Regions from separate parts of the Exiguobacterium sp. SH4S7 genome, predicted to be linked through region 2. Evidence: a T-box and tRNA genes for the amino acid it is inferred to sense, from the RefSeq annotation. Region 2 holds a T-box; the other holds one or more tRNA genes.

Region 1 (7,158 bases), on a different contig from region 2:
CCCATCAAACCGGGATGACCGGACTCTGGTTCGGACCTGAGACAGATGCGACCGACCGCGAGACGGCGACGGCACTGTTCAACCGTGTCGGTCGGACGGCCGTAACGGACGCGAAAACGATGTCGGCTTTCATGGCGGCGGCCGGATGCAGTCCTGCGTTCTTTTACGAGATCGTCGGTTCGATGACCCCGGTGCTGACAGAAGCCGGGTTTGATGAAGACACTGCCCGCCAAATCGTCGCTCAAGCGATGAAAGGATCAGCCGAGTTATTGTTGCATGAGACACGTCCGACCGACGAGCTGATCGCAGACGTCGCCGCACCTGATGGACCGACCGACCGCGGTGTCGGCGTGCTCCGCTCACGTGACTTGTCTGACGTGATGTCGTCCGCGCTCCGCGAGAGCGCGAAAGAAGATCATGATCCTATCGACGCAACGATTGAAAGAACGTAAGTACTTGAACCGCCCGATGCAAGCCGGATTTTATTCCGACTTACATCGGGCGGTTTTTTTAATTCTCGCACTACTATTTTTTAGAAGTCATAAAATCCACAAATAATCCTGCTTCCCGATAGTAAAGAACGTGTTATGCTACCAAATGAGAAGAATTATCATTTGACTAAAATGGAGAGATCTTAATGAGTTCATTACTTGCTATGCCGCTACATCAACCAGTGCTCATATCCGATTTAACGAGAATTGATGACCGCTTGCGGCGTCGCATGATCGCCTTAGGATTTTATGAAGGTTGCTCCGTCCGAATCAAGCGCCGGGCCATCTTTTCCGGACCGCTCACGATTGAACAAATCGAACATCAACAAATGATTGCCATCCGTCGCTGTGACGCTGAACAGATTGGGGTGATCGTCCCATGACGCAACGGATTGCCTTAATCGGAAACCCGAACACCGGAAAAACGTCTCTATTTAACCGATTGACCGGCTCCTTCGCCCACGTCGGTAACTGGGCAGGTGTCACGATCGAACAGAAAATCGGGCAGCTGCATGGAAACATCGGACAGTTGATCGACTTGCCCGGTGTCTATGATTTAGACCCGCTATCGGCTGACGAAGCAATCGTCTCGCGATTCCTGTTTCAGGAACCGTTCGATGGGATGATCAATATCATCGATGCCTCGCAGTTCGAACGTAACTTACAATTAACGCTCCAATTGCTCGAAATGGGCCGTCCGCTTCAAATCGGTCTGAACATGGTCGATGTCGCCAAAGGACGGGGCATCCACATCAATTTAGAGCGCTTGAAAGAACGTTTGGACGTGGACGTGTTTCCGATCACAGCGCGCACAGGCGCCGGCTGTGAAGTCCTCCTGTCCTCCCTGCGAACGACCCCTCGCGAACCTTTCGTACTCGATTACGGGGAAGAGACCGAACTGGCGATTCAACAAATTCTTGAAGCGACGGGACTGAGTGAGCGCGATCGCTGGGTCGCCATTCAATACTTGGCCGGAAATCGCGTCATTTCAGAACAGCTCGAATCGTCGTCGCCAACCGTCAATGAAATTCGTAAAGCGTTAGAAGTGAAACTCGGACGCTTCGCCCACGCCCACATTACAGAACGCAGACGCGACTGGACGAAAGACGTTCGCCATCACGTCGTCGATCAGCAAGGCGCACAACAAGCCACGGTCACCGACCGCATCGATGCCGTCGTGACACATCCGATCTGGGGCTTACCTATTTTCTTTACAGTACTTTACACCTTGTTCCACATCACGTTCAACTGGATCGGTGCCCCGTTGTCTGATCTGTTGGATGGATTTCTGTCGGGTCCGGTCACGTCCGGAACGAGCTCGTTGTTACAACTGCTCGGGACCTCTTCTTTCATCCAGGCGTTGCTGATTGATGGGGTAATTGCCGGTGTCGGCGGTGTCCTCGTCTTCGTCCCACAGATTTTCGTGCTCTTTTTCTTTATCTCGTTTTTAGAGGACTCTGGCTATATGGCGCGTGTCGCCATTGTCATGGACCGATTTATGCAACTCGTCGGACTGAACGGGAAAAGTTTCATTCCGATGATCATTGGATTTGGTTGTAACGTCCCAGGTATTATGGCGGCAAGGACGGTCGAGGAAGAACGGGAGCGGCTCGTCACGATTTTTATTTCGCCGTTCATGTCGTGCTCGGCGCGTCTACCGATTTATGCCGTCTTCGCTGCCAGTTTTTTCGCATCAAACCAAGCGCTCGTCGTCTTATCGCTCTATATGCTCGGGATCGTCCTGGCGTTGATTGCCGCGAAAATATTCACGTCCGTATTGGCGGCGGAAGATCGGAACAGCCTCTTTATCGTCGAACAGCCTCCATACCGTGTCCCCCAAGGGTTGACGCTTTGGCGCAGCACGTGGCAAAAAGCGAAAGGGTTCGTCCGAAAAGCAGGTACGTTCATCTTTGGCGGTTCCGTCTTCATTTGGTTACTCGCCTATTCCGGTCCAGCCGGAATGGACGTCCCGATGAATGAGAGTTTTCTCGCTATGATCGGCGGGGTCGTTGCGACGTTGTTGGTTCCACTCGGTTTCGGGACGTGGCAGGCCGGTGCTTCGCTCATCACAGGTTTTTTGGCGAAAGAAGTCGTCGTATCGACGATGGCGATCATTTATGCGGTCAGCGAATCTGACTTGTCCGCTTCGTTGCTTCCGGTGTTTACGCCGTTGAGCGCATATAGCTTCATGGCGTTCGTCCTCTTGTATGTCCCTTGTCTAGCGACCGTCGCCGTCATTCGGCGCGAGGTGGGAAGTGCCAAGTTGACGTGGATCGCTAGCCTTTATGGGCTTGGTGTTGCGTACGTCGTATCACTGATGATCTATCAAATCGGTCGTCTGTTCGGATTGTCTTAACAAGGAGGAAATCATATGTTCTTATTTGATTTACTGATCGGTCTTGCCGTATTCGGGTACGCCGCTTATTCGCTCCATCGCTACACCCGTAAAGCAAAAGCCGGTAAATGCGCCACGTGCGAAATCGCACCGACTTGTACGACATCCTGTGACGCCGCAGACTGGGATCAAATCATTGCGGAAGCACTACATCCTGATCAACCAGTCACGGCCCACAAAAAAACGGACTAGCGCATTTTTTTCGCTAGTCCGTTTTTCATTGGAAGATATGTAACGTGGTGACAATGATCGCGACCATCAAAATACCGGGCAGCAAGTTGGCGACACGAATCCGGGTGATCCCGACCAGGTTCAACCCGATGGCGACGATCATGACGCCGCCGGTCGCCGTCATCTCCAAAATAAAGTCATCCATGAGCGACTCCGGAATAAACTTCATGATCTGGATGGCGAGCAACGCGATCGCTCCTTGGTACAACAAGACCGGTACGGCCGAGAACATGACGCCGATGCCGAGCGTCGAACTGAGCACAAGCGCCGTGAAACCGTCAATCAACCCTTTTGTATAGAGGACGTCATGGTCCCCGCGCAGGCCGCTGTCGAGCGCCCCGATGACGGCCATCGCCCCGATTACAAAGATGAGCGTCGCCGTGATGAAGCCTTCCGCGATGCTCGACTTACTTTTTCCACCGAGACGCCGTTCCAACTGATAGCCGATCTCGTTCAACTTCTCGTCGAGCTTCCACCATTCGCCAAGTGCGGCTCCGATAACGAGACTGCCGATGACGATTAAAAAGTTCTCACTCTTCATGCCCATCTGCACGCCAAGCACGACGACGGCGAGACCGATGGCAGCCGTGACCGTCTCTTTCATCCGCTCGGGGATTCGGTGAAACAACAACCCGAGTAATGTGCCGACCACGATCAAGGCCGCATTGACGATTGTTCCGGTTAATACCATCGTATAATTCCCCGTTTCTGTATGTATTGAGAGGAATATACCAACTGTTTATGTGGGCTGTCAATTAAAAGAATACACAAAAAAAGCCACTTCTCGTAAGAAGTGGCTGCGCGGAAACCCACGTTCCTATGGGTTTCGCATCGGGTTTGGCACCCAAGTGATTCTGACTGGGCTCGAACCAGCGACCTCTACCCTGTCAAGGTAGCGCTCTCCCAGCTGAGCTACAGAATCAGGTCGTGTCCTCTCTTTAGGACACTATTAATATATCAAGAAACTAATGCCTTGGCAACTGTTTTTTAAAACTTTTTTTATTTTTTTCACCGCGTCATTTCTTCCCGCTTCATGTGACGGCATAGACGTTCCAAATCGCCGGCATACACGGACACAATCATGCCTCCGTGTTCGGTGTCACGGTCCCAATGCAATCCGTTCGCTTTCGCGACTCGTTGTGACGGCACGTTGTCCGGGTGAATGAGCGAGATGATGTCTTTCTCGCCTTCCTCGAACGCATGCCGCATGAGACGCGCGGCCGCTTCCCGGCCGTAGCCCATGTGCCAGTGCTTTGGTGCCAGCCAATAACCGACCTCGAGCTCGATGTTGCCATCAAGTTCATGCAAGAGCGTCCCGGCATGGCCGATCGGCTCATCGCTGTGATGTGTCATCAGTTTGAGGAGTCCGGTCTGTCGGCCCGTTGTATAGCGGACCAATTGTCTCTCGAACCATTCGATTGTCTGTTCATCCGTATATGGCTTGCCGTCCGGACTGATGAAACGCATCACTCGCGGATCTTGGAGTAGCGATTTTACGAAATAGAAATCGGAGATCGTGTAATGTTCAAGCCGTAGACGTTCTGATTGCAACTCGACAAGATTCATCTTTCCCGCCCCTTTCGTTCACAGTCTGAACTATTCGATTCCCGTTTTTATCTCGTTTCAATCCTATTCACGCCACGACTTTCAATCCGATAACGCTCCCGATAATGAGAATTAAAAAGAAGATACGCCAGCGATCCCTCGACTCGTTCAAGTACAACATACCGAGAATCACTCCGCCCGCCGCACCGATCCCGACCCAAATCGAGTAAGCGAGTCCGAGCGGCAACGTCTCGAGCGAACGTGACAATAAATAAAAACTTAGTGCGAACGTCGTGATCGAAAGAAGCGACCATTTTAAAATCTGATAGCCTTTTGATTTTCCCATGAAGAAAACAGCAAGCATCTCAGCGAGCCCAGCCCCGATTAAAAATGTCCAACTCATGCCGACTCACCTCCTGTCACTTGCTTCAAACCGACCACCCCGATGAGGAGCGTCGCGATAAACAACAGCTTCATTCCCGTCATCGTCTCATCAAACAAAATATTTCCAACGATGACCGTCCCGACGGCGCCAATACCCGTAAAAACGGCGTACCCGGTGCCAGCTGGCAACACACGGAACGACATCGCCAACAAGCCAAAACTGACAATCAATAACACGATGGTCACGACGGTCGGTCCTAACACGGTAAACCCGTTCGACAATTTCATCGTCGTCGCCCAAACAATTTCAAGAAGTCCGGCGAGCACGAGCCACAACCAAGCCATTTGTTCCTTTTTCATGTCCACCCGACTCCTCTCTTGAAAATTTTAAATGCTGCATGCTGTCGTTGCGCTCGATTCGTTGCAAACGAAAAGAGTGAAAGCAACGCCCCGTCCAAAAAACAATAGTACGCGTCATATACGTCGTCGAGCGATTGTTCCGGTAAATCGCCACGCTCCATCGCCAAACGGAATTGCTCTTTCTCAAACGCCTGGAGCTCGGTCTCGACCGACCCGATCGTCGTCTCGATGAAGACGCGCAGCTCAGGAGGCGGTACGAGCAGCATTCGTTTCGTCAGCATCCACGTCTCTTCTTCTTCGAAGAAATGAATCAGCGCTTCAACGATTGCCTCGATCCGTTCGAGCGGTGCCGCATCATTTGACGCGTCCCGCGCTTGTGACCAAGCTCCCTGGTAACGCTCGGCCATCTGTTCGACGACTTGTTTGAACAGCTGTTCTTTTCCGTCGATGTGCGCATATAAAGACGCCTTCTTAATCCCGACATCTTCGGCGAGCGCCGCCAAAGACAGTCCTTCATATCCTTCGAGCGCGAACCGGCGTCTGGCAGCTTGTTCAATGCGCTGTTTCGTGGTCATGTGCGATCTACCCCTTTCATCTCCTCTTACTTTACCTAACGAACGGTAGGTAGTCAAATTTCCGGATTGAGTTTTTGTACAGACAACGCCAAAATGAGAAGAAATTGTCAGAGGAAGGAATGATTGTATGATCGAACAGTTTAGTTTCACCTTGCCGACCGAGACGATGCGCGGCCGAAAACGAATCGTCCGCGTCTACCGTCCCGACTTCGCTCGTACCGACGAGGCGTTGCCCGTGCTCTATATGCATGACGGCCAAAACGTCTTCGATGGCAAGACCGCGACAATCGGGGAAGGTTGGGCGATTGACCGCCATCTCGACGATTTGCAACTGCCGCTCATGGTCGTCGCCATCGCGAGTGCCCCCGATTGGCTCGACCGATACGATGAGTACTCATTTTATGAAGACGAGATGCTTTACAAGCGCATCGGGCCTGAACTCGCTAAGACCCGGCCGACACTCGGCGGCAAGGGGCGCCTCTATGCCGACTGGCTCATGCAGGAGCTGAAGCCGTGGATTGACGCACGCTATGCGACCGATCCGGATGACGTCGGCGTGATGGGCAGTTCGATGGGCGGCGTCATCTCGCTCTACATGATGGCGACGTATCCGGCAATACGTCGTGTCGGTTCGCTGTCGACGGCCGCCTGGTCCAACCTCGACTCGCTCATTCGCGAACTGAAACAAACTGACCTGTCTGCCCGACTCTATATGGATATCGGCACGAACGAGACGAGCGGACCGATCACGCCCGAGGACTACTTATACACGAATGCGAGACTCGTCGAAACGATCGCTCGGACCGGCGTCGCCTTCCGCTACGAAGTCGAGCCCGGGGCGGTCCACAACGAGATTGCATGGCGGCGTCGGTTGCCGAACGCGCTCGCATTTCTGTATGAACTCTCATGACATGAAAAGACGCAAAGGCGGTCGCCTTTGCGTCTTTTCAACTATCTTTTTCTATTAGATGACCCAGTTCCCATCACGCATGATCGCTTCGCGTGTTCCGTCCTCGAGCTCACCGTCGATATTCATTTCGGCCGAACCGATCATGAAGTCGACGTGTGTCATCGAATCGTTCGCGCCATTCTCAGCGAGTTCTTCGGGCGACATCGTCGGTCCGCCTTCAAGGCATGTCGAGTAGGCACGTCCGAGCGCCAAGTGGCACGATGCGTT
Region 2 (7,158 bases):
GCCGACTTTATGATCGTCAAACCGGCGCTCGCGTTCATGGACATCATCCGCGACATGCGCGACTCGCTCGATATGCCGATCGTGGCGTATAACGTAAGCGGGGAGTACGCGATGATTAAAGCGGCGTCGATGAACGACTGGATCGATGAACAACGTATCGTCATGGAGACGATGGTCGGTTTCAAACGGGCCGGTGCCGATTTGATCGTCACGTATTTCGCAAAAGACGTCTGTCGCTATTTGGAAGGAGAATTCGCATGACATACAAACAAACTCGCTCAGAAGCAGCGTTCAAACAAGCGCTCCCACTCATGCCGGGCGGGGTCAACAGCCCGGTCCGTGCCTATAAATCGGTCGGGATGACGCCGATCTTTGCCGAACGCGGTGAAGGTTCACGTGTCTACGACATCGACGGCAACGAGTACATCGACTACGTCCTCTCATGGGGACCACTCATTCTCGGTCACCGCGACCCGGTCGTCATGAAAGCGATCCAAGATCAGGCTGAAAAAGGCTGGACGTTCGGGACACCGACAGAGCTCGAGACGAAGATGGCCGAGCTCGTCATCGACCGCGTCCCATCGATCGAGATGGTCCGCATGGTCAACTCCGGTACGGAAGCGACGATGGCGGCTCTCCGCCTCGCACGCGGCTATACGGGCAAGACGAAGATCTTGAAGTTTGAAGGCTGCTACCACGGCCACGGGGACTCGCTTCTCATCAAGGCCGGATCAGGTGTCGCGACACTCGGTCTTCCGGACTCACCGGGCGTCCCAAAAGACTTGGCGAGCCATACGCTCACCGTCCCATACAACGACCTCGACGCGCTTCGCATCGCGTTCGAGAAGCACGGCGACGACATCGCCGGTGTCATCGTCGAACCGGCTGCCGGCAACATGGGATTCGTCCCGCCGCAGCCAGGATTCCTCGAAGGACTGCGTGAGATCACGGAACAAAACGGCGCGCTCCTCATCTTTGACGAGGTCATGACCGGCTTCCGCGTCGGTTACAATTGCGCCCAAGGTTACTTTGGCGTAACGCCTGATCTTACGTGCCTCGGCAAAGTCATCGGCGGCGGCCTTCCGGTCGGCGCATACGGCGGCAAACGGGAGATCATGGAACACATCGCACCGCAAGGGCCGATCTACCAAGCAGGGACGCTTTCAGGCAACCCGCTCGCGATGATCGCCGGCTACACGACGCTGTCGCAACTCAAGCCTGAGCACTACGAGGAGTTCGAGCGCAAAGCCGACCGCCTCGCGGCAGGTTTCACGGCAGCGGCCGAGAAATATAACATCCCGCACGACACGAACCGGGCCGGCTCGATGTTCGGCTTCTTCTTCACGAACGAGAAAGTGACGAACTTCGAAAAGGCGAAAACGTCGAACCTCGACATGTTCCGCTCGTACTATCAGAAGATGGCGGCGCGTGGCGTGTTCTTGCCACCGTCACAGTTCGAAGGCTTGTTCTTGTCGACTGTGCATACGGACGAGGATATCGATGCGACGCTCGCCGCGGTCGATGCGACGTTCAAAGAGCTGCAACAAGAGTTTTCACTGTAATCTTGACTGAAACGTCTTCAATCGCTACAATTGTTTAACAGATACGTTTAAAAGCTATGATGAGGAATAGTACGCAACAACACTCCTTTCTAGAGACGCGGCCGCACGGTGCAAGGTCGCGAGGGAAGTGTGCGGAAGTCGCCTCGGAGCTGACCTTTTGAATCAAGTAGGAAGGTCCGGTCCATCGACCGTTATTCGATTTTGAGGGCGCCACGTGTTGGCGAACTAAGGTGGTACCGCGGAAGATACGGCTTCTTTCGTCCTTAGCGTTAAGGACGAGAGTAGCCGTTTTTTGTGTAGACAGATAGAGGAGGATTGGCACAATGACCAACGAAACAAACGAAATCAGCATGCCGACGAAGTACGACCCGAGTGCGACGGAAGCGAAATGGTACGACTATTGGATGGAGAACAACGTGTTCAAGGCGGACGAAGACGACTCGAAACAGCCTTACACGATCGTCATCCCGCCACCGAACGTCACAGGGAAACTTCACCTCGGACACGCGTGGGATACGACGCTCCAAGATCTACTCACGCGCTTGAAGCGCATGCAAGGCTATGACGTCCTCTGGCTCCCAGGGATGGACCACGCCGGTATCGCGACACAGGCAAAAGTTGAACAGAAGCTCCGTGAGGACGGCATCATGCGTTACGACCTCGGACGCGAGAAGTTCCTCGAGAAGACGTGGGAATGGAAAGACGAGTACGCCGACACGATCCGTGCCCAGTGGTCAAAACTCGGCCTCGGTCTCGACTACTCGCGTGAACGGTTCACACTCGACGCGGGACTCTCTAAAGCGGTCCAGGAAGTCTTCGTCCGTTTGTATGAAAAAGGCTTGATCTACCGCGGCGAATATATCGTCAACTGGGACCCGGCACAAAAGACGGCCGTCTCCGACATCGAAGTCATCTACCAAGAAGTCGAAGGCGCGTTCTACCATATGAAATATCCGCTCGCTGATGGCTCAGGTCACATCGAGATCGCGACGACGCGCCCAGAGACGATGCTCGGCGATACGGCCGTCGCCGTCAACCCGAAAGACGAGCGCTACGCGCACCTCGTCGGTAAGACAATCATGCTCCCGGTCATGAACCGTGAGATCCCAATCGTCGCGGACGACTATGTCGACGTCGAGTTCGGTACCGGTTGCGTGAAGATCACGCCGGCGCACGACCCGAACGACTTTGAAATCGGGAACCGTCACGAGCTTCCACGTATCCTCGTCATGGACGAGTCGGGGACGATGAACGAAAATGCTGGCAAGTACGAAGGGCTCGACCGCTTCGACTGCCGCAAGCAGCTCGTCAAAGACTTAGAAGCAGATGGCACGCTCGTCAAAATCGAGCCGCATACGCACTCGGTCGGTCACTCGGAACGTTCAGGCGCGGTCATCGAGCCGTACTTGTCGAAGCAATGGTTCGTCGATATGGAGCCACTCGCCAAAGCGGCGCTCGCAGCGCAAGGCAACGACGAGACGAAAGTCAACTTCGTCCCAGAGCGGTTCGAAGGCACGTACCTCCGCTGGATGGAAAACATCCGCGACTGGTGCATCAGCCGTCAACTTTGGTGGGGCCACCGCATCCCGGCTTGGTACCATAACGAGACAGGCGAAGTGTATGTAGGCAAAGAAGCGCCGGCTGACATTGAGAACTGGCATCAAGACGAAGACGTGCTCGACACGTGGTTCTCGTCAGCGCTCTGGCCGTTCTCGACGATGGGCTGGCCGGACACGGATTCAGCAGACTTCAAACGCTACTTCCCGACGAGCGCGCTCGTCACGGGTTACGACATCATCTTCTTCTGGGTATCGCGGATGATCTTCCAATCGCTCGAATTCACGGGCAAGCAGCCGTTCAACGACGTGCTCATCCACGGTCTGATCCGTGACTCAGAAGGCCGCAAGATGTCGAAATCGCTCGGTAACGGCGTCGACCCGATGGAAGTCATCGACCAGTACGGTGCCGACTCGCTCCGCTGGTTCCTGCTCACGGGCTCGACACCAGGGAACGATCTGCGCTTCTACTGGGAGAAAATCGAATCGACATGGAACTTCGCGAACAAGATTTGGAACGCGAGCCGCTTCGCCCTCATGAACATGGATGGGATGAAGTTTGAAGACATCGACCTCTCAGGTGAGAAGACGCTCGCCGACAAGTGGATCTTGACACGCTTGAACGACACGGTCGACCAAGTGACACGCCTCGTCGACAAGTACGAGTTCGGTGAAGCCGGTCGTTACTTGTACAACTTCATCTGGGAAGAGTTCTGTAACTGGTACATCGAGATGGCGAAACTCACGCTCTACGGTGAGGACGAAGCGGCGAAAGCGACGACACGTTCGGTGCTCGCGCATACGCTCGATTCGATCATGCGTCTCATGCATCCGTTCATGCCGTTCTTGACAGAGGAAATTTGGCAGCACTTGCCGCACGAAGGCGACTCGATCGTCCGTGCGAGCTATCCAACGCGTCGTGACGACCTCCACTATGCGGAGTCGGTACCGGCGTTCGAAGCGGTCATGAACGTCATCCGTTCAGTCCGTAACATCCGTTCGGAAGTGAACGCACCGATGTCGAAACCAATCCAATTGTTCATCGCGACGAGTGACGACACGACACAAGGCTACTTGAGCGAGAACGAAGCAACGATCGGCAAGTTCACGAACGCGACCGAACTCGAAATCGGTCGTGGCTTGACGGCACCGGACAAATCGATGTCAGCGATCATGACGGGCGCGGAGCTGTTCATCCCGCTTGCCGACCTCATCAACTTCGAGGAAGAGATCGCCCGTCTTGAAAAAGAAGTGACGAAGTACGAGAAAGAAGTCGAACGCGTGCAGAAGAAACTAGGTAACCCAGGTTTCACCGGCAAAGCACCGGCTCACGTTATCGACGAAGAGAAAGCGAAAGAAAAAGACTACCTCGACAAGCGTGACGCCGTGCGCGCGCGTCTTGAAGAGTTACGCAAGTAAGACATCAACCTTCTTTGGAGAATTGTTCTCCGAGGAAGGTTTTTTTGTCGTTTGGGAGAATTCTGGCATCTAAACGAGAAGAACCCCCGACGTCACGAACGACGTTTGGGGGTTCTTCGACGTAGCCATAAAACATAAAGTCCGATTCCCGTGATCCACAGGAAGTGCATGTAGAGCGAATCAGTCAGCCCGACTCGATACAAATGGACGAGATACACGGCATATAGGAATCCGGCGATGAGCATGATAGTGAAGTAGACGAGCCTCATGTGTCGTTCTCACCACTCCATTCAAGCTCATTCAAATGTTTCATGAACTGGAAAAACGAGACGATTAAGAAAAAGGCAGGCATAGACCAAATCCAACCACCATAAAACGGACCTTGCCACAGTTCTAGAGAAATCAGACAAGCGAAACCAAGCGAGATGAGTGAAGCAAGTAGTCGCATAGTAAACCTCCAGAGTGTCGTTTGTCTATAGTACGCATCCAAACGATAAAAGGTTCCCAAAAAAATCCATCCCGCAAAAGCGGAATGGATCACGTGCCACAAAACGTCTGATACGGATACGTCCGCTCTGGTCCCGGCGAGACGTAACGCCCGTAATCGGCTTCATAGTCATACGGTTTCCGCAACACGTCGAGCAAGGCGGTTGTTGGACCGAAGTCACCTCGTTCAGCTGACGTGATTGCCGCTTCGACGTGATGGTTGCGCGGGATGACGGCCGGATTGTGTTGGCGCATGAGTCGCGTCACATCTTCGTCCGGAAGAGCTTGTTCAGCGAGACGTTTGCGCCATGCCGAAAGCCAGGTCTTCCCATCGTCACGCGACGCGAACGGAAGTGACTCCGTTTCTCCTAGCGTGAGCACGCGGAACGTGTTCGTGAAGTCGGCCTCGGTCTCCATCATAAGTCGGAGCAATTCGTCTGTCAGCGCGTCATCGCCGTCTTTTCGGACGTAGAGACCGATCTTATGGGCGAGTCCGGTGAAGTACGCTTGTTTATAAATCTCCGTATAATCGTTCAACAGCTTGTTGGCGATATCGACGGCAGCTTCTTGCGTGTCGGCGAGCAGCGGCAACAGCGTCTCGGCGAGTCGGGCCAAGTTCCAAGATCCGATATACGGCTGGTTCGCGTAGGCGTAACGGCCCTCGCGGTCGATCGAGCTGAAGACGGTGTGCGGATGGTACGAGTCCATGAAGGCGCACGGACCGTAGTCGAGCCCTTCGCCGCTGATGAACGTGTTATCCGTGTTCATGACACCGTGGATGAAGCCGACGAGTTGCCAGTCGGCGATCAGTTTCGCCTGACGTTCGATGACGCGTCTGAGGAACGCCTCGTAGCGGTCGGGACGACCTTCAAGGTCCGGGTCGTGACGATGGATCGCATAGTCGGCGAGGGCGATAACGTCATCGATCGACCCGGCAGCAGCCGCATATTGGAACGTGCCGACGCGGATATGACTCGAGGCGACACGGGTCAAGACGGCACCGTGCTTCGGCCCTTGACGCATGACCGGCTCACCAGTCTTGACGACGGCAAGTGCCCGATTCGTCGGGATACCGAGCGCGTACATCGCTTCACTAATCAAATATTCGCGTACCATCGGCCCGATAGCGGCTCGGCCGTCACCACCTCGTGAGTATTCGGTCGGTCCTGAGCCTTTCAACTGCACGTCGACCCGTTTACCGTTCGCTGTGACGTGTTCCCCTAAGAAGAGGGCGCGTCCGTCACCGAGCATCGTGAAGTTGCCGAACTGATGCCCGGCGTACGCTTGCGAGAACGACGTGTCGGTCTGCCGGTTTCCGGACAGGAGCGCCACGTCTTCTTTCAATGCATCAATATCGAGTCCGAGTGTCTCGGCGAGGGGTTCATTCAATAAGACGAGTTCTGGTTTGTCGACCGGGTTGATCGGCCCACGGTCGTAAAACATGTCACGAAGTTCGACGTATGTCGCTTCAAAGTTCCAACCTGTGTCTTTCATCTGAATTCCTCCTATCTCTGTTCGCTTCGAGTATAGCACAGCCGATTCTCTGCGTAGGCCTTCGTGAATTTTGGTAAGATGGGAGGGAAGTGTTAGAACAGGGGTGGGTTAAAGATGGAGACAAGACAAGACGTATTTGAATGGCTGAACGGACAACTGCGGTTCGGGATCAAGCCTGGATTGAATCGAGTCGAGTGGATGCTCGAGACGCTACAAATTGACGAATTGCCGTCGATTCACGTGGCCGGGACGAACGGGAAGGGATCGACCGTCGCGTTTTTGCGGGCGATGGCAATCGCTGAAGGGTTGAACGTCGGGACGTTTATCTCGCCGTACATCATCCAGTTCGAGGAGCGGATCATGTTGAACGGCGAACCGATTCGCGAGGTTGATCTCGTCCGTATCGCGAACCGTGTCCGTGACCGTGCCCATGAGTCGCCTGAGACGTTGACCGAGTTTGAACTGCTGACGGTCATGGCGTGGCTGTACTTCCATGAACAGCAACCGGACCTCGTCATTTGGGAAGTCGGTCTCGGGGGACGGCTCGATTCGACGAACGTGTTGAAGCGACCGCTCGCGACGGTCGTGACATCTATCGGGCACGACCATCAAGGTATACTCGGCGATACGCTCGCAGAGAT

What was found. The T-box of region 2 lies ahead of EVJ29_RS06080 (valine--tRNA ligase). A T-box ahead of a tRNA ligase gene usually reads a tRNA of that ligase, here a tRNA-Val.
Region 1: it encodes a tRNA-Val, which carries the amino acid that the T-box ahead of EVJ29_RS06080 (valine--tRNA ligase) is inferred to sense. The anticodon was not compared.

The regions. Positions count from the first base shown of each region.
Region 1 covers NZ_SJUT01000005.1:127,367-134,524, forward strand. Annotated here, with positions in the region: gene EVJ29_RS10790 (pyrroline-5-carboxylate reductase family protein) at 1-452, shown strand, start outside; gene EVJ29_RS10795 (FeoA family protein) at 638-874, shown strand; gene feoB (ferrous iron transport protein B) at 871-2,847, shown strand; gene EVJ29_RS10805 (FeoB-associated Cys-rich membrane protein) at 2,863-3,078, shown strand; gene EVJ29_RS10810 (DUF554 domain-containing protein) at 3,104-3,808, opposite strand; tRNA gene EVJ29_RS10815 (tRNA-Val) at 3,967-4,039, opposite strand; gene EVJ29_RS10820 (GNAT family N-acetyltransferase) at 4,126-4,683, opposite strand; gene EVJ29_RS10825 (DMT family transporter) at 4,751-5,065, opposite strand; gene EVJ29_RS10830 (DMT family transporter) at 5,062-5,391, opposite strand; gene EVJ29_RS10835 (TetR/AcrR family transcriptional regulator) at 5,403-5,981, opposite strand; gene EVJ29_RS10840 (alpha/beta hydrolase) at 6,109-6,891, shown strand; gene EVJ29_RS10845 (aminopeptidase) at 6,946-7,158, opposite strand, start outside.
Region 2 covers NZ_SJUT01000002.1:387,826-394,983, reverse strand. Annotated here, with positions in the region: gene hemB (porphobilinogen synthase) at 1-261, shown strand, start outside; gene hemL (glutamate-1-semialdehyde 2,1-aminomutase) at 258-1,562, shown strand; T-box leader at 1,610-1,830, shown strand; gene EVJ29_RS06080 (valine--tRNA ligase) at 1,886-4,537, shown strand; gene EVJ29_RS06075 (hypothetical protein) at 4,803-4,985, opposite strand; gene EVJ29_RS06070 (protein adenylyltransferase SelO) at 5,075-6,517, opposite strand; gene EVJ29_RS06065 (bifunctional folylpolyglutamate synthase/dihydrofolate synthase) at 6,632-7,158, shown strand, end outside.